Linked DNA regions of Methylomagnum ishizawai. The protein of the gene in region 1 binds, or shares a complex with, the protein of each later gene. Links are inferred from orthologs where the notes say so. Each region holds a gene or a part of one and is shown on either strand. Other genes may lie near its edges.

Region 1 (8,841 bases):
CGGTGGCGTTGTCGAAGCCCTCGTACCAATATCCGAGTTTCTTGTCACAGCCAAAATAGACCGGGGTCACTGGATGGTTATCGTCGGTGATGTCCACATAGAACCAGTCGAAGTCTCGGGTCGATTGCAACTGACCCACCATTTCGTCGGTCAGGGATAGGGGCGTGGCGAGACTGGGGTCGAGGGCCGGACCGCCATAGGGGTTATAGTCCGGGTTGCTGGCATCGTAAGGTGTATTGACCACCCGGTAGGTTTCCTGGGTACAAATGGCGCCACCCGCATAAGGGCAGACCGAACTGGCGGTGTCGAAAATAAATCCGCTGCCGGTCACCGTGGAATTCGGTTCTCGTTCCGATACCGAGGCTTGGGACTGTGCTCCCCATAAAAAAACCAGTGTCGACGCCAAGATAGATTGATAACGCATTGGATGTCCCCAAGCAGGAAGTGATTGGAATCGGACCCACCCGATGAGGCACCGTGCGTCCCGGTCTGGCCTGGTCGGGTCGGGCGAATGGCTATTAAGTGTAGCCGTTCGGGACCGATCCTGGACGGTGCGCCGATGACCGGGGGTTCCGGGATGTTCAACGGAGGGCGGGGGTTGGGCGTGGATTTCAGTCCGGCGGCGGGGGCGGGGCCAGCACTTCGCGGCTGCCATTGGTCTCGGCGTGACCGACGATGCCGGCCTTCTCCATGTCCTCGATCATGCGGGCGGCGCGGTTGTAGCCCACCTTGAGCTTGCGCTGCACGCTGGAGATGGACGCCTTGCGCGATTCGGTGACGAAGCGCACCGCCTCGTCGTAGAGCGGGTCGGTTTCTTCCCCGCCGCCTTCGCCGCCGCCGGTGCCGCCCTTGAAGCTTCCGGCTTCCGCTTCTTCCGAGAACTTCGTGATCTCGTGGATATAGTTGGCGGGGCCGGTGCGTTTGAGGAATTCCACCACGTTGTGGACTTCCTGGTCCGAGACGAAAGCGCCATGCGCCCGCATCGGCAGGCCGGTGCCGGGCGGCAGGTAGAGCATATCGCCGTTGCCGAGCAGGGATTCCGCGCCGCCCTGGTCGAGGATGGTGCGGGAATCGATCTTGGAGGACACCTGGAAGCCGATGCGGGTGGGGATGTTGGCCTTGATGAGGCCGGTGATGACATCCACCGACGGCCTCTGGGTCGCCAGGATCAAATGCAGCCCGGCGGCGCGGGCCTTCTGGGCCAGGCGGGCGATGAGTTCCTCCACCTTCTTGCCCACGATCATCATCATATCGGCCAATTCGTCGATGACGATGACGATATAGGGCAGGGGTTCCAGCGCGGGCGGTTCCTCGCCGTCCAGGGCGTCGGCGGCGGACCACAGCGGGTCGGCGATGTATTCCCCGTCCGCCGCCACCTCGGCCAGCTTCTGGTTGAAACCGGCCAGATTCCTGACGCCCATCAGCGACATCAGCTTGTAGCGGCGTTCCATCTCGGCCACGCACCAGCGCAGGGCGTTGGCCGCTTCCTTCATATCGGTGACGACGGGGGTCAGCAAATGCGGGATGCCCTCGTAGATCGACAATTCCAGCATCTTGGGATCGATCATGATGAGGCGCACTTCCTCGGGCCGGGCCTTGAACAACATGCTGAGGATCATCACATTGACCGCCACCGATTTGCCCGAGCCGGTGGTGCCGGCCACCAGGAGGTGCGGCATCCGCGCCAGGTTGGCGACCACCGGCTGGCCGCTGATGTCCTTGCCCAATACCAGGGTCAGGGGCGAAGGGCTGTGCTGGTAGGCGTCGGAGGACAGCACCGAGTGCAACAGCACCATCTCGCGCTCTTCGTTGGGGATTTCCAGGCCGATCACCGATTTGCCGGGGATGATCTCCACCACGCGCACGCTGGTCACGGAGAGGGCGCGGGCCAAATCCTTGGCCAGCCCGCTGATGCGGCTGACCTTGACCCCCGGCGCGGGCTGGATTTCAAAGCGGGTGATGACCGGGCCGGGTAGCACGTCCGTCACCTGTACCTCGACATTGAAATCGTCGAGGATGCTTTCCACCTGCCGCGACATGTCCTCCAGGGCGGCTTCGGAATAGCCCTTGATCTTGGGCGTGGTGTCGCTGAGCAATTCCAGCGGGGGCAGGGTGCCCGGCTTGACCGGCGGCAGGTCCAGGGCGGGTCTGGATAGGGGGGCACGGGGTTTCGGCGGCTGCGGCGGCGCGGCCTGGGTTGTGGGTACGGCGGGATTTTTGGTTGCCGGAGGTTCTTCCACCAGGGCTTTGGGACGGGCGACGGGCGCGGTGGCTTCGGCGGGCGGTTCCGGGTTTTCGGTGTCGGGGGGGGCGGCCATCCGCTTGGCTTGGGGCTTGGCTTTGGCGGGCGCGGGTTCCGGGAGCGGCATGGTGCCGGTTTCGGACTCGGCTTCGACTTCCGGCCCAGCGGCGGGCGCGGGCTTGAACGGTTGGAACAGCGACAGCACGGCGTCGATGGCGATCAAGGCGGCGCGGCCCACGAGGTCGATCAAGCCCAGCGACGAACCCAGCCAGGACAGCCCGGTGAACAGCGAAATCCCGGCCACGAACACGGTCAGGAGCAAAATGCTCGACCCCGCCCGGCCAAACGAACCCGCGAGCAACTCGGCGGTTTCCCCGCCCAGGATGCCGCCGCTGGTGCCGGGCAGGGCCAAGGGCGCATGGATGACATGGAGATCGGTGAGCCCCGCCGCCGCCGCGATGGCCGCGGCGAAACCGGTCCAGCGCAGGGCGCTGTCGATGGGATTGGCCGGGGCGGCGAGACGGCCCTGGAAGATGATGTAGCCATAGCCCGCCAGCAGGAACGGGAACAGGAAGGCGGTGACGCCGAACAGGGTCAGGAAGAAATCGGCCACCCAGGCCCCGACCGCGCCCCCGGCGTTGGCGATGGTCTTGCCGGTGCCGATATGGCTCCAACCGGGATCGTCGGCGTTGAAGGTGATGAGCGCGACCAGCAGGAACAAGGAGACCGCCAGATAGACCAGGAACACCGATTCGCGCAGTCCCCGCACCAGGACCGCGCCCAGGTCTTGGCCGTCGAGCAGCTTTTTATGGAAATCAGCCAAAATGCCCACCAAATCAAAGGAATAAACGATGCGGGCGCTATTGTTCGGGATTGGGGGGGAGAGTTCAAGAGCGCCCGTTCACGGTCGCGCCATCGGGCGGGGCCGGGCGAACTGGAACGCGGACTTTGGTCCGCATGGGCCGATCCGGGGCGCAAGCCGAAGCCCGCGCTCCGGGGATGGCAAATCACACCAAGCGCCACCCTGAAATAGCCTGCTTCCACAAGGTTTCCGGTAACCCTACCGGGACGCGGGCCGGAACCTTTACGCTCAAATCCCACACCGTCATACTTGGTTTTTTGTGCCACTCCCAACACCGAGGAATTCGATGACTGAACAGAGACATTGCCGCTTGCTGATTTTGGGCTCGGGACCGGCGGGCTATACCGCCGCCGTCTACGCGGCGCGGGCCAACCTGAAGCCGGTGCTGGTGACCGGCCTCCAAATGGGCGGGCAGCTCACCACCACCACCGAAGTGGACAACTGGCCGGGCGACGCCGAGGGCGTGCAGGGACCGGAACTGATGGAGCGCATGAAACGCCATGCCGAGCGCTTCGAGGCCGAGATCATCTTCGACCATATCCACACCACCGATTTGTCGGCCCGCCCATTCAAGCTGATGGGCGATTCCGCCACCTATACCTGCGATGCCTTGATCATCGCCACCGGGGCTTCGGCCCGTTATCTGGGGCTGGATTCCGAGGAAGCCTACAAGGGCCGGGGCGTGTCGGCCTGCGCCACTTGCGACGGTTTCTTCTACCGCAACAAGCCGGTCGCGGTGATCGGCGGCGGCAATACGGCGGTGGAGGAAGCGCTGTATCTCGCCAATATCGCTTCCCATGTCACCGTGGTGCATCGCCGCGATAAATTCCGCTCCGAGAAAATCCTGGCCGACAAGTTGCTCGAACGCGAGCGCGAGGGCAAGGTCAGCATCGCCTGGAACCATGTGATGGATGAAGTGCTGGGCGACGACGCGGGCGTCACCGGGCTCCGCATCAAGCATGTGCGGGAAGGCAGCACCCAGGATATCAAGCTGGATGGCGTGTTCGTCGCCATCGGCCATAGCCCGAACACCGAAATCTTCGCCGGGCAGCTGGAAATGCGCGATGGCTATATCGTGGTCAAGAGCGGCCTCCATGGCAATGCCACGGCGACCAGCGTGCCGGGCGTGTTCGCGGCAGGCGACGTGGCGGATTCGGTCTACCGGCAGGCCGTGACCTCGGCGGGATCGGGCTGTATGGCGGCCTTGGACGCGGAGAAGTATCTGGACGGCTTGGAATGAGTGGATGGCCGGGTGGGCATCGCATGCCTACCCGGCGGGTCTTGCTGGGTCCCGATGCGGGCGCGGAGTCCTGAGGCGAAATATATTCCACCGTGCCATTCCCCTATGAATGATAAAGCCATATATCAAACAACAAACGAGATATACTATGCCTAACAATCCCTATCAAGAACTTGATGATAAATCGTTTTGGAGAAAAGCCATCGCGGACAGGTCCGTATTCGATATTGGCGATCTATGGCAGCCCAAGTTTGTGATACAGCGTGAAGACCCGGTTTCGACTTATGGTTCTTGCTTCGCCCAGCATATTGGCCGGGCGCTGAGCGACCGGGGTTTTAATTGGTTAATATCGGAAACAGCGCCCAGGCACTGTTCGGAAAGCTTGGCCCGCCGGTATAACTATGGCGTGTTTTCTGCGCGAACCGGGAATATTTATACCACCTCGCTGCTGGATCAATGGGTCCGTTGGGCGCTTGATGAGAGCAAAATACCCCACGAATCATGGTTGAAGGATGGCCGCTATATCGACCCGTTCCGACCGGCGATGGAACCCACAGGTTTCGCCACTATGGGGGAACTCAGGAAATCCCGGATACAAGCCGTCAGGTGCTTTAGGAAATCCATAGCGGATGCCTATTGCTTCGTGTTCACGCTTGGTTTGACCGAAAGCTGGTTCAATGCCGAGGCCGGCTACGAATATCCCATGTGTCCTGGCACGGTCGCGGGTGAGTTTTCCGCGCAAAAGCACCGCTTTGTGAACCAGAATTATGAGCAGGTGCTGTCGAGCCTGATATCTGCCATATCGAATATCCGGAAAATTAACAAGGACATCAAATTCATTTTGACCGTATCGCCGGTTCCATTGACGGCCACCGCATCGGGAAAACACGTCCTGGTGGCGACCATCCATTCCAAGTCAACCCTCCGGGCCGTGGCGGGGGAAATGGCGAATATTGACGGGTCGGTGGATTATTTCCCTTCCTATGAAATTATCAATGGGCCGCAGGCCGGTGGGATTTTCTTCGAGCCAAACAAACGCAATGTGCATCCGGCCGGGGTCGAGTTTGTCATGAATACATTTTTCAAATGTATGCATGGCGACATCCACAGCGCAAAGCCCAGGCCCAGGAGAATAGTGAAGGAGCAGCAACCCTCCCCACCCAGACGGGAAAAACCGCAAAAACGTCAGTCGTCCGATGAGGTATGCGAAGAGTTGCTGTTGGATGCGTTTGGAGGAAAAAAATGAAGATTTGTTTGTTGGGGAACTCCCATTCCGCCGCGCTTAAGATCGCTTACGATGCCTTGGACGCAGATAGCCGGAAGGCGCTGGATGTTACTTTTTTCGCTAGCCGTGGAGGGGGTTTGGCAAAAGCGCTGGAACCCCAGGGAAAAAAGCTGATTTCAACCGACGAGTTGATTACCAGCCATATTGGATATACCTCGGGTGGACTGACGTTTATCGATCCCGAAGCTTACGACGTGTTCATCCTGCATGCTTTTGGTACGCAGTACGATTATGAAATCTTGGACGCCAACGAAGAGGCTTACTATAGCAAGGAATTCCTCACGGACTATTGCGCAGAACTTATCGGCAGAAGGCCCAATATCAATCTCCTAAGTAACTTGGCGAGCATCACGAGTAAACCGATATATCTTTCCCAGCAGCCGTTCCAGTCGGAATTAAATGCTAATCTGAAATCCAAGGTCAAGTCCAGTAAAGTGGATCCTCCAGACCTTGGGGAATGTCTCAAGCGGTTCTTGGCCAAGCAGGACCATAAAAATGTGAAATTGCTTTTGCAGCCACCCGAGACGATCGTTGACAAGATATTTACGCTGGCGGAATTCAGCGTCGATTCGGAGCGCTTGGATATCAATGATCAAATTTCTAAGAAATCGGATAAGCATAATGTCCGGGATATGCACCATATGAATTCCAAGTATGGGCGTCTGGTTTGGTTGTATTTCTTGCAGCAGGTTGGATAGCCGCGATTCCCGTGGGGCGGCGGATAATGACCCACACTGCGGCTTCCACCGATCAAACAGCTGAACCCTGGGCATATCCGCCCCGCACCCGACTTATGCGACAATGCCCCGCCCGCCGGATCCCACCGGCCAGCCTGAACGACCGGCGTCCGGCGGCATTCCCCATCCCAAGACGATAGAGGTTTCCGAATGCCCTACAAAAGACTGATCTGCGCCGCCTGTGGCTTCATCTACGACGAGGAAATGGGCGATCCCGATTCCGGCATTCCGCCCGGCACCCGTTGGGAAGACGTGCCCGACGACTGGATGTGCCCGGAATGCGGCGTGGACAAGACTTATTTCGAAGTGTTGAACATGGATTGAATCCCGCCGGAATCCTTGCGCGGCGGGCCGGGCCGGGTGGGCAACACCCGCCCCAGCAAGCCCGGTCCCTGCAAGGGTTCCACCGGAGCCGCCGCGTCCGCCGCCCCGGCGATGCGGCGGCCTTCCGCCACCAGCCGCGCCCGCCTTTCTTCCGTCCGCGCCAGCCGTTCCGCCACGTCCTCCCCCAATCCCGCCAACGCCCGCCCGATGCCGGAGCGCAAGCCCCGGATGGCCGTGTCCTCGGCGGAGGGTTTCAGTTGCCGGTAGACGAAGAATGGCAGCAACCACGACAGACCGATCAACAGCACACTGTGGATGGCGAAATCCACCCCCAGGAAATCGAGGTGCCGGGCCACGCTCTCGTAATAGCCCTTGACCACTTCGTAGGACACCAGGCTGATGCTGAGGATCGGCAACAGCGCCGCCAATCCGCCCGACAGCTTGAGCAGGAAGCGCCGGAAGGCGTTGCCCGGCCGCGCCAGCGCGTGGCGCAGGCAGCGCTGGCCCTCGTCCAAGACCCGGCCCCCGCCGGACTCGAACACCCGGTCCAGTTCCACTTTGAGCGGTGCCGCCGGCAGTCCGCGTTGCCCGGCTTCCAGGAGCAACTGGTCGAGAGTGTCGCGCAACCGGCTCGCGGCCCAATCGTCCCAGAGCAACGGGGCGGCGGCGCGGGGTTCGGGCTTGGCTTCGTGCCCGCCGGGCCGGGTCAGGTCGATGGAGCGGCGCAAGGGGTTGGCCTCGTGCCCGACGAAGGCCCGCGCCACGCTCTGGATCGGCCATTCCAGGCCGCGCAGCAATTCGCCCTGGGTTTGGTCCCAAATCCGGCCCCATTCCGGCGCGAGTTCCGCATAACCGCCCGCGGTGCCCAGCCGGTCCAGGCATCCGGCCAGGGCGGTGCGCAAGCCTTGCAGGCGCAGGGCTTCGGCGTGAAGTTCCAATTGCCGCATGACATGGCGGTCGGCCATTTCCCGCAGGAAATCGTGGAGTTGCCCGAAATCGTCGGGCTTGCGGGCCGGGCCGGGGTCGCGGCTGTCGGTGCGGAGGATGATCGGGTCTTGGAAACCGCCCTTGACCAGCAGCTTGGCGAAATCCTCGTATTGCAGCGGATGGCCCCGGTCCCATTGGTTGATGACGAATAACCAGGCATGTTCGCCGCCATGGGCTTGCAGCATCCGCCAGCCCTTGTCGTCGCGGTAGCGCTCGGGGTTGACCACGTAGATCAGCACGTCGATATGCGGCAGCCAGTCCAGCACCAGTTCGCGGTTGTGCTGCTCGACGCTGTCGATATCGGGCATGTCGATCCACAGCACTTGGCGGCGCTCGGCGTCGTGGTGCTGGGCGATCCGCACCCGGTCGAGCGGGAAATGGTTGGGCAGGTGGCGGAGTTGGATGGAATCGTGCAGATAGATCGAGACTTCCCGCGAGGTGGGGCGCTCGACCCCGGTGCGGGCGATGGCCTGCCCGGCCAGCCGGTTCAACAGGGTGCTTTTGCCGACGCCGGTGCCGCCGAAGAAGGCGGCGACCAGGGGCCGGTGGCTGTCGGCCTCGAACAGCGAGGCCGGGGTGTCCGGTTTCAATTCCGCGAGCGCCCGGATATCGCCGGGGTTCAGCCATGCCCCGGCCACGGCTTGTTCCGCCCAGGCTTGGGCGGCGGCGAGTCCTTGATCGAAGCTGCTCATGGGCGGATATCCAATTGCGTGGCGGCTTGCAGCAGTTCGGGCGGGATGTCGAAGCGGTGGTTGCGGTCCAGGCGGCCCGGCAGGCGGATCAAGCGGGCGTGCAGGCTGTCGCGGAACAGTTTTTCCACCGCCGCCCGTTGCTTGCGTTTGAGTTCGGCGGCGGCCTTGTCCATGTATTTGCCCAGGGCGCTTTCGGTCAGCAGCGAGGTCAGGGACAGCATGGCCGGGGCGATCACGAAATCCTGGACCCCGATGCCGCCGGTATGGAGCGCGACGGCCAGGGCGGTGGCGTCGGTGGTGACGCGGGTGGCCCTGAGGCCGTTCAAGAGCGCGGGATGCTCGCGCAGATGGTCGTACAACCCGTGCGCGGTGCGGTCGATTTCGGGCTGGAAGCCTTGGAGATAATGCGCGGTGGCCTTCTCGAAATGCTGGACCAGGATCGGCTTGTCGTCCCGGAACAAGCCGCCGATTT
Region 2 (8,601 bases), 1.4 Mb from region 1 along the record:
TTAACGACGTTTTACTTAATATTACTGGGGCATCAATCTTGAGAACGTGCGTTGTTGACCCTGAGGTATTGCCAGCCCGAGTTAATCAGCATGTGGTTATAATAAGAGCAAAGCCTGAAATTCCGGCAAGGTTTATTCATTTATACCTGTTGCAACAAAGAACGAAAAATTATCTGATGGGGTTAAATGCCGGGGCTTCTAGAGAAGCAGTCACCAAGGGGCATATTGAGGCCTCCGACCTCATCAACGCCCGCATGGGATCGCTCACCGCCGACGCCGAGCGCTTCTCCGCGTGGCGCACCATCGACGGCAAGACGACCGACCCGCTCGGCCCGATGCGCGAACTGGAAACCCTGGTCCGGGGCGTGTTCGACAAAGCCTTGCTGCTGGAATACCTGCGCCACTTCATCCTGTTCGAGGACGACGGGCAGGTCGCCAAGAAAATCGCCGCCTACCACCAGTTCCACGCCGTGCGGGCCGTGGTGCGGCAGGTGTTGGAGGCCAGCCAACCCGGCGGCAACCGCAAGGGCGGCGTGGTCTGGCACACCCAGGGCGCGGGCAAGAGCATCGAAATGGGCTGCCTCGCCGGGAAAATCATGGTGGACCCGGCCATGAAAAATCCCACCCTGGTGGTCATCACCGACCGCAACGACTTGGACGGCCAGTTGTTCGGCGTGTTCGCCAATGCGCCGGAATTGTTGGGCGAGACGCCGGTCCAGGCCACCTCCCGCCCGGACCTCCGCGCCAAGCTCAACAACCGGCCCTCCGGCGGCATCGTCTTCACCACCATCCAGAAGTTCGTGCCCGGCGAGGACGAGGACAGCTTCCCGGTCCTGACCGAACGCGGGAACGTGGTGGTCATCTGCGACGAGGCCCACCGCAGCCAATACGGCCTCAAGGCCCGCTTCAACAAGGAAACCGGCGCGGTCCAGTACGGCTTCGCCAAATACCTGCGGGACGCCCTGCCCAACGCCACCTTCGTCGCCTTCACCGGCACGCCCATCTCGACCGAGGACAAGGACACCCGCGCCGTGTTCGGCGATTACGTCCACGTCTACGACATCGAGCAGGCGGTCAAGGACGGGGCCACGGTGCCCATCTACTACGAATCCCGCCTCGCCAAGTTGGAACTCAAACCCGAGGAAACCCCGAACATCGACGAGGAGGTCGAGGAACTGACCGAGGACGAGGAAGCCTCCGACCAAGCCCGCCTGAAAAGCCGCTGGGCCGCGCTGGAAAAGCTGGCCGGGGCCGAACCCCGCATCAAGCGTATCGCCGCCGACCTCGTGGCCCATTTCGAGCAACGCCTGACGGTGATGGATGGCAAGGCCATGGTCGTGGGCATGAGCCGGGAAATCTGCGTCCACCTGTACGACGCCCTGGTCGCCCTGCGCCCCGAATGGCACGACGAAGACCCCGAGAAGGGGGCCATCAAGATCGTGATGACCGGCTCGGCGGCGGACAAGGCGCTGCTCAAGCCCCATGTCTACAAGCCCCAGGTCAAGAAGCGGCTGGAAAAGCGCTTCAAGGACCCGAACGACCCGCTGAAAATCGTCATCGTGCGCGATATGTGGCTGACCGGCTTCGACGCGCCCTGCCTACACACGATGTACGTGGACAAGCCGATTCGGGAACACAACCTCATGCAGGCCATCGCCAGGGTCAACCGGGTGTTCAAGGACAAGCCCGGCGGCTTGGTGGTGGACTACATCGGCATCGCCCAGGAATTGAAGCGGGCGCTCAAGACCTACACCACCAGCCAGGGCCGGGGCCGTCCCATGGTGGACGTGGCGGAAGCCTTGTCCCTGGTCATCGAGAAAATCGACGTGGCGCGGGGAATGCTGCACGGCATCGACTACAGCGCCTTCCTCACCGAAGCGCTGAAGCTGTTGCCCATCGCCGCCAACCATGTGCTGGGCCTGGAGGATGGCAAGAAGCGCTTCTCCGACTGCGTGCTGGCCCTCAGCAAAGCCTTTGCCCTCTGCGCCTCGCTGGACGAAGCCGCCGAATACCGGGAGGAAATCGCCTTCTTCCAGGCCATCCGGGCGGCGCTGGCCAAGGGCGACCCTTCCAAGAAGCTGGACGACGACGCCAAGGAACACGCCCTGCGGCAAATCATCTCCAAGGCCGTGGTGTCTGACGAGGTGATAGACATCTTCGCCGCCGCTGGCCTGAATAAGCCCGACGTGGGGATACTCTCGGAAACCTTCCTGGAGGACGTGCGGCGGATGAAGGAAAGGAACCTAGCCGTCGAACTGCTGGAACGGCTGTTGAAGGATGAAATCAAAAGCCGCTTCGCCACCAACGTGGTGCAGAACAAGAAGTTCTCGGAACTGCTGAAAAACTCCCTGACCCGATACCGGAACCGGGCCATCGAGACCGCCCAGGTCATCGAGGAACTGATCCAGATGGCGAAGGAGTTCAACGCCGCCGCCAGCCGGGGGGAGAAGCTGGGGCTGAACGCCGACGAACTGGCCTTCTACGATGCCCTGGAAACCAACGAGTCCTCGGTGCGGGAACTCGGGGACGACATCCTGCGGACCATTGCCAGGGAATTGACCGACAAGCTCCGCAAGAACCTGAGCGTGGATTGGTCGGTGCGGGACGCCGTGCGGGCGCGGCTCCGAATCATGGTGAAGACCATCTTGAAGAAGTACAAATACCCGCCCGATAAGCAGGAGGCCGCGACGGAGACGGTGCTGAGGCAGGCAGAAACGCTATCGGCTGCGTGGGTGGGCTAGCTTTTCAATTAAGGGGGGGCAAAAATGCAAAAAGCCAGTATGAACCGGCTTTTGCTTTTTAAGTCCTTGGATTTATCGGTCGGGGCGGGCTGCTGCGGGCGATCAAAATTAGCGCGAATCCAGAATCATCAGCACTCAAGAGTTGAGTTCGGATTGCTTACACTGCGCTTACATATAATCGAGCAACCCGATAAAGCCAATAAATTTCAATAACTTAAAATTATCTCTTCATCATGTCGAAGAATTCCTGGTTGGTCTTGGTGTCCTTCAGCTTGCCCAGCAGGAACTCACTGGCCGCCATCTCGTCCATAGGCTGGAGAATCTTGCGGAGGATCCAGCATTTTTGCAGTTCGTCCGGCGGCACCAGATATTCCTCGCGGCGGGTGCCGGAACGGTTGATATTGATGGCGGGATACACGCGCTTCTCGGCGATCTTCCGTTCCAGGTGCAATTCGTTGTTGCCGGTGCCCTTGAATTCCTCGTAGATCACCTCGTCCATGCGCGAGCCGGTATCGACCAGGGCCGTGGCGATGATGGTGAGGCTGCCGCCCTCCTCGATATTGCGGGCCGCGCCGAAAAAGCGCTTGGGCCGTTCCAGCGCGTTGGCGTCCACGCCGCCGGTCAGCACCTTGCCCGAGGACGGGATCACGGTGTTGTAGGCGCGGGCCAGACGGGTGATGGAATCCAGCAGGATCACCACGTCGCGCTTATGCTCGACCAGCCGCTTGGCCTTTTCCAGCACCATTTCCGCCACCTGCACATGCCGCGCCGGCGGCTCGTCGAAAGTGCTGGACACCACCTCGCCCTTCACGCTGCGCTGCATCTCGGTCACTTCTTCCGGGCGCTCGTCGATCAGCAACACGATCAGATAGCACTCGGGGTTCTTCTCGGCGACGGAATGGGCGATATTCTGCAAGATCATGGTCTTGCCGGCCTTGGGCGGCGACACGATCAAGCCGCGCTGGCCCTTGCCGATGGGGGCCACCAGGTCGATCACGCGGGCGGTGAGGTCTTCGGTGGTGCCGTTGCCGAGTTCGAGTTCCAGGCGCTCCTTGGGGAACAGCGGGGTCAGGTTGGTGAAGAGGATTTTGTGCTTGGCGTTCTCCGGCGGCTCGTAGTTGATCTGCTCCACCTTGAGCATGGCGAAATAGCGCTCGTTGTCCTTGGGCGGGCGGATCTTGCCGGAAATGGTGTCGCCGGTGCGGAGGCTGAACCTGCGGATCTGGCTGGGGGAGACATAGATATCGTCCGGCCCCGCCAGGAACGAGCTGTCCGCCGACCTCAGGAAACCGAAACCATCGGTGAGGATTTCCAGTACGCCGTCGCCGTAAATGTCCTCTCCGCTCTTGGCCTGTTTCTTCAGGATGGAGAAGATCAAATCCTGTTTGCGGGTCCGGGCCACGCCTTCGATATCGAGGGTCTCGGCGATTTCGATCAGCTCGGAAACAGGCTTACGTTTGAGGTCGGTCAGGTTCATAAATTGAGTTGGGGGTCAAGGGTGTGGAACAAGGGCAAACCAATCGTCTGCGGGAGTGTTCTCGACCGGGGTGTCGAGCCGGAGGAAGCGTGCCGGGGGGCGGCGCGGGCTGGGGGCGGCGAGAGGATGCGGTTCAGGTTAGCATGGTTATGGAAAAACCCGCCCGGCGGGGCCGGCGCGGGTGGATGGGAATCCTCAGAGGTTGTCGTGGATGAACTTGGCCAGCTGGGATTTGGCCAGGGCGCCGACCTTGGTGGCTTCCACTTCGCCGTTCTTGAACAGGATCAGGGTCGGGATGCCGCGCACGTTGTAGCGCTGCGGGACGAGGTTGTTCTCGTCGACATTGAGCTTGGCGACGATCAAGCGTTCGGCGAAATCCTCGGCGATCTCCTCCAGGATCGGCGCGATCATCTTGCAGGGACCGCACCATTCCGCCCAGAAATCGACCAGGACGGGGGTTTCGGACTTCAATACCTTGTCCTCGAACTCGGCATCGCTCACATAAAGGATGTTATCGCTCACAATGGTCTCCACATTGTCGGATGGAAGGGGATGGATTGGGGTGCTATCGGGGGCGGCCGCAGGGGGCGGCGCTGGACGGGCTGGCATTTCCTTGCGAGTGGGGCCATTTCAGCCTAAACCCGCCCCAAATGCAAGCCCCGTGTTTCCAGGGGGTTTTCAATTGAAGACCTTGGTAATGGTAGCGCGGTACTGGCGCGGATCGATATCCAGATACCCCGGCGGACGCACCAGCTTCACCTTGTAGGGTTGGCCGCGCCCGTCCACCTGTTGCTCCGCCATGTCCACCAGCCTTTCGACCGGGTTGTGGTCGGGGTCGCGCACCACCAGGATGCGGGGCCGCAGGCGTTGACCCGGATTGGTTTCCAGCACCAGCGCCACCTCCCCATTGCTCAGCTCGACGATGCTGCCGGGCGGATAGGTGCCGAGGCAAGCCAGGAAGCGCTCGACCAGCTTGGCGTCGAACTTGTTCGACTTCGCCTTCTTGTTCAGCAGCATGATGGCGTCGAGGTGGGTGCGGGCCGGGCGGTAGGGGCGCTCGCTGGTGACATCGTCGTAGGTCTCGACGATGCTGACGATCTTGGTATGGAGGTTCAATTGCACATCGTGCAGGCCGCGGGGATAGCCGGAGCCATCGACATGCTCGTGATGGCAATAGGCCACATCGACCGCGCCGGCATAGACATTGCGGGCCGACATCAGGATATCCCGGCCCAGCTTGGGGTGTTGGCGCAGGATCGCCTGCTCCTCGGCGTTGAGCCGGTCGGGCTTGTTCAGGAGAGCGTCGGCGATGGAAATCTTGCCGACATCGTGCAGGAGTCCGCAGGTGCCGAGTCCTTCCAGCGCTTTCGGCGACAAACCGAGATGGCGGCCCAGCAGGATGGAGAACACGCAGACATTGAAGGCGTGCTGGCTGGATTGCTCGCCCTTGTTGCGGATCTGGGCCATATAGAGCATGGCGTCGGGGTTGCGGAGGATGCTGGCGACGCATTCCGACACCGCCGATTGCCCCAGTTGCACATCCACGCTCTGGCCAAAGCGGATATCGTCGATGAAGGACTTCAGCAGGCTGGAGGTCTGTTGGCGGGTGGATTCGGCGGCCTGGATTTCCTGGTCGAAGCTGGCCGATTTGCCGGTCTTGGAAAACGGCTCCCGGATTTCGTCCAGCACCATATGGACCACATGGGTGCGGTGCATGTCGATATAGACATACTCGCAATACTGCATGACCACCTGGATATCGGCGGGACTGGCCAGTTCGAAACCCTCGAACAAGAACGGGGTTTCGCTCCAGGGCCGGTCCAGTTCGCAAACATACATGCCGAGACGCAAGTCCTTGGCACGGATTTTGACTCTTTCGGTATTGCTCATCGTTCCATCCGAAGGGCCGGACGGTATCCGGGCCTGGACTTGTTTGGCTTTGGCAGGATTCGCAATCCTGCAGATTGGGTGGGCCATCCTGGGGCGGGACCCGGAAATGCATCATTTAATATACATACCCCGGAATTCCACCGCCCGGCATTTTCAATGCCAAGGCAGGATAGCCTCTCGCCGTATAGTAACCTACCCTGGCTCCGGCAGGAACGTGGATGTCAATGCCTCAAAAGAATACACTTGATACTTTTTTATTCCAGGATTCCGGTCCGATCCCGATCCTCCACGGTGGCATCCTACTCCCCACCCTTTCTACGGCTGTTATAGCGATGCTCCAAGAACTTCAGATAGGTGGCGTAGGATTCGCTCACCATGATGCGGGTGTTCAATTCGGCGTCGCGGAATTTCCGCAGTTCCAACTGATGCCGCACCGAGCGCCGCCATAGACATTGGACACCGAAATAACCCAGCACCCCGCCGAGGTTCATCAGGATGAAGCAACCCAGCAAGAACGGGGCCCCCAATTCCAAGACCTTCTCGATGCTGAACAACTCGGAGAATTGATCGAAGCCGAAGGAATCCATCCCCATGGCCAGCGTCCCCACCTTATAGGCCAAATAATACATGGGCAACCAAGTCAGGGGATTGGTGATCCAGACCAGGGCCACGGCGATGGGCAGGTTGGCATTGAAATAGATGGCCAGCACGGCGGCGATGACCTGCTGCCAGGGCAAGGGCGGGGTATACATCGCCCAAAAACCGATGGCGAAGGCGCGGGCCACGGAATGGCGGTTCAAATGCCAGAGGTTGGGCGAATGCAGCTTATCCCCCAGGAATTCCAAGGCCTTGATTTCTTTTATTTTTTTAGGGTCCGGCAAATAGCGTTTCAAAAGCTTCTTGGGCATCGGGGGCCGCCTGTGTGTAGGTTGTGTGAAAAGTCCTAAGGGTGGGCCATTTTACGGATTAGAAATTGAAAGTTGAACGATCTTTTACCTTGCCCGCGCCCACCACGGTCCGGCTCGCCACGGGGTTCGCGCTGGGCGTGGCGGTGGTGCAATGCCTACCGGAACTACCCGCCGCCTGGGCGCTGGCGGCTCCCGCCGCGCTGTTGGCGGCGAGCCTATGGCGGGGTTGGCCTTTAAAGGGAGCGCTGGCCCTGGGCCTGATCTGGGCCTATGGCTATGGCGCGGCCCGCCTCGCGGAACACCTCCCTCCGGCCACGGCACGCCAGGCCGCCATCATCGAAGGCGTGATCCTGGATATCCCCAGCCCGCAGGAACGCGGTGTGCGCTTCGATTTCGCCGTGGAACGCCGCCTCGACCCCGGCACCCCCGACGGCTGGCCCCGCCGCCTGCGGCTGAGTTGGTACGACGCCCCCGCCACCGCGCCCCAGGCCGGGGAACGCTGGCGCTTCCGGGTCAAGCTGCGCCCGCCGCGTGGCCTCGCCAATCCCGGCGGTTTCGATTACGAGCGCTGGCTATTCGAACAAGGCATCCGCGCCGTCGGCTATGTCCGCAAATCCGCCGACAACCGGCGGTTGGACGATGGCGGCGGACGCTGGCTGTCGCCACGGGCCTGGCGCGGGGCGATCCACGAGCGGATCGCGGCCAGCCTCGCCGGGAGTCCGGTGCTGGGTCTGGTGGAAGCCCTGGCCCTGGGCGTGGACGACGCCATCACCCAGCCGCAATGGCGGGTACTGCGCCGCACCGGCACCTTGCACCTCATCGCCGTGTCCGGTTCCCATATCGGCGGGATCGCGGGCCTGGTCTTCCTCGTCACGCAAAGGCTGTGCGCCCGGTCCGGCCTCGTCCGCTGGCCGCCGCCTAGCGTCGCCGCCGTGGCCGGCATGGCGAGCGCCCTGCTCTATTCCGCCCTGGCCGGTTTCCCCATCCCCACCCAGCGCGCCTTGATCATGGTCGCCATCGCCATGGGCGCGGTGTTGGCCCGCCGCCACCCGAACCCGGTCCATATCCTGGCCCTGGCCTTGCTGGCGGTGCTGCTCTACGACCCCATGGCGGTGTTGGCGGCGGGATTCTGGTTGTCCTTCGGGGCGGTGGCGCTGATCGCCTATGGGGTTTCCGGGCGGATCGCGGCGCCGCGCCGGCTTTGGGCGACGATGCTCACAATCAACCTCTATACCGCGCTGGGGCTGGCGCCGCTGTTGTTGCTGTGCTTCGGGCAAATCTCGCTGGTGTCGCCGCTCGCCAACCTGCTGGCGGTGCCGGTCCTGGGAACGGTGCTGGTGCCGCTCTGCCTCCTGGGCGCGGGGCTGTCGCTGGTGTTTCCCCTGGCGGGAACGGCTGTGCTCAAGCTGGCCGCGACGGTGCTGGCCCTGTTCTGGCCGGTGTTGGATTGGCTGTCTGGAATCCCGTGGGCGCAATGGAGCCGGGCCGAACCGCCGCCCTGGACCTTGCTCCCGGCCCTGCTGGGCGCGGTCTGGCTGCTGGTGCCGCGTGGCCTCCCGGCCCGCTGGCTGGGCCTCGTGCTATG

Evidence for each region.
Region 2: the proteins of trxB (region 1) and trxA are in contact, whole or in part, in a crystal structure (PDB 1F6M), measured with the Escherichia coli proteins. The link is inferred for Methylomagnum ishizawai from one-to-one orthologs.

What each region holds. Positions count from the first base shown.
Region 1 is NZ_AP019783.1:2,374,110-2,382,950, forward strand. Bases 2,437-5,367 are described here. They hold trxB (thioredoxin-disulfide reductase), read left to right. Parts: upstream 2,437-3,390; coding sequence 3,391-4,344; downstream 4,345-5,367. Other genes in these bases: K5658_RS10795 (DNA translocase FtsK), read right to left, coding at 2,437-3,116; K5658_RS10805 (GSCFA domain-containing protein), read left to right, coding at 4,493-5,367. Outside these bases: K5658_RS10790 (hypothetical protein), read right to left, coding at 1-331; more of K5658_RS10795, read right to left, coding at 612-2,436; more of K5658_RS10805, read left to right, coding at 5,368-5,590; K5658_RS10810 (hypothetical protein), read left to right, coding at 5,587-6,327; K5658_RS10815 (rubredoxin), read left to right, coding at 6,517-6,690; K5658_RS10820 (GTPase), read right to left, coding at 6,663-8,369; K5658_RS10825 (GTPase domain-containing protein), read right to left, coding at 8,366-8,841.
Region 2 is NZ_AP019783.1:3,742,525-3,751,125, forward strand. The notes cover bases 3,078-5,768. They hold trxA (thioredoxin TrxA), read right to left. Parts: upstream 4,741-5,768; coding sequence 4,414-4,740; downstream 3,078-4,413. Other genes in these bases: rho (transcription termination factor Rho), read right to left, coding at 3,078-4,218; K5658_RS17000 (HD-GYP domain-containing protein), read right to left, coding at 4,897-5,768. In the rest of the region: K5658_RS16985 (type I restriction endonuclease subunit R), read left to right, coding at 177-2,741; more of rho, read right to left, coding at 2,962-3,077; more of K5658_RS17000, read right to left, coding at 5,769-6,108; K5658_RS17005 (DUF2062 domain-containing protein), read right to left, coding at 6,408-7,016; K5658_RS17010 (DNA internalization-related competence protein ComEC/Rec2), read left to right, coding at 7,082-8,601. UniProt on the Escherichia coli protein: Participates in various redox reactions through the reversible oxidation of its active center dithiol to a disulfide and catalyzes dithiol-disulfide exchange reactions.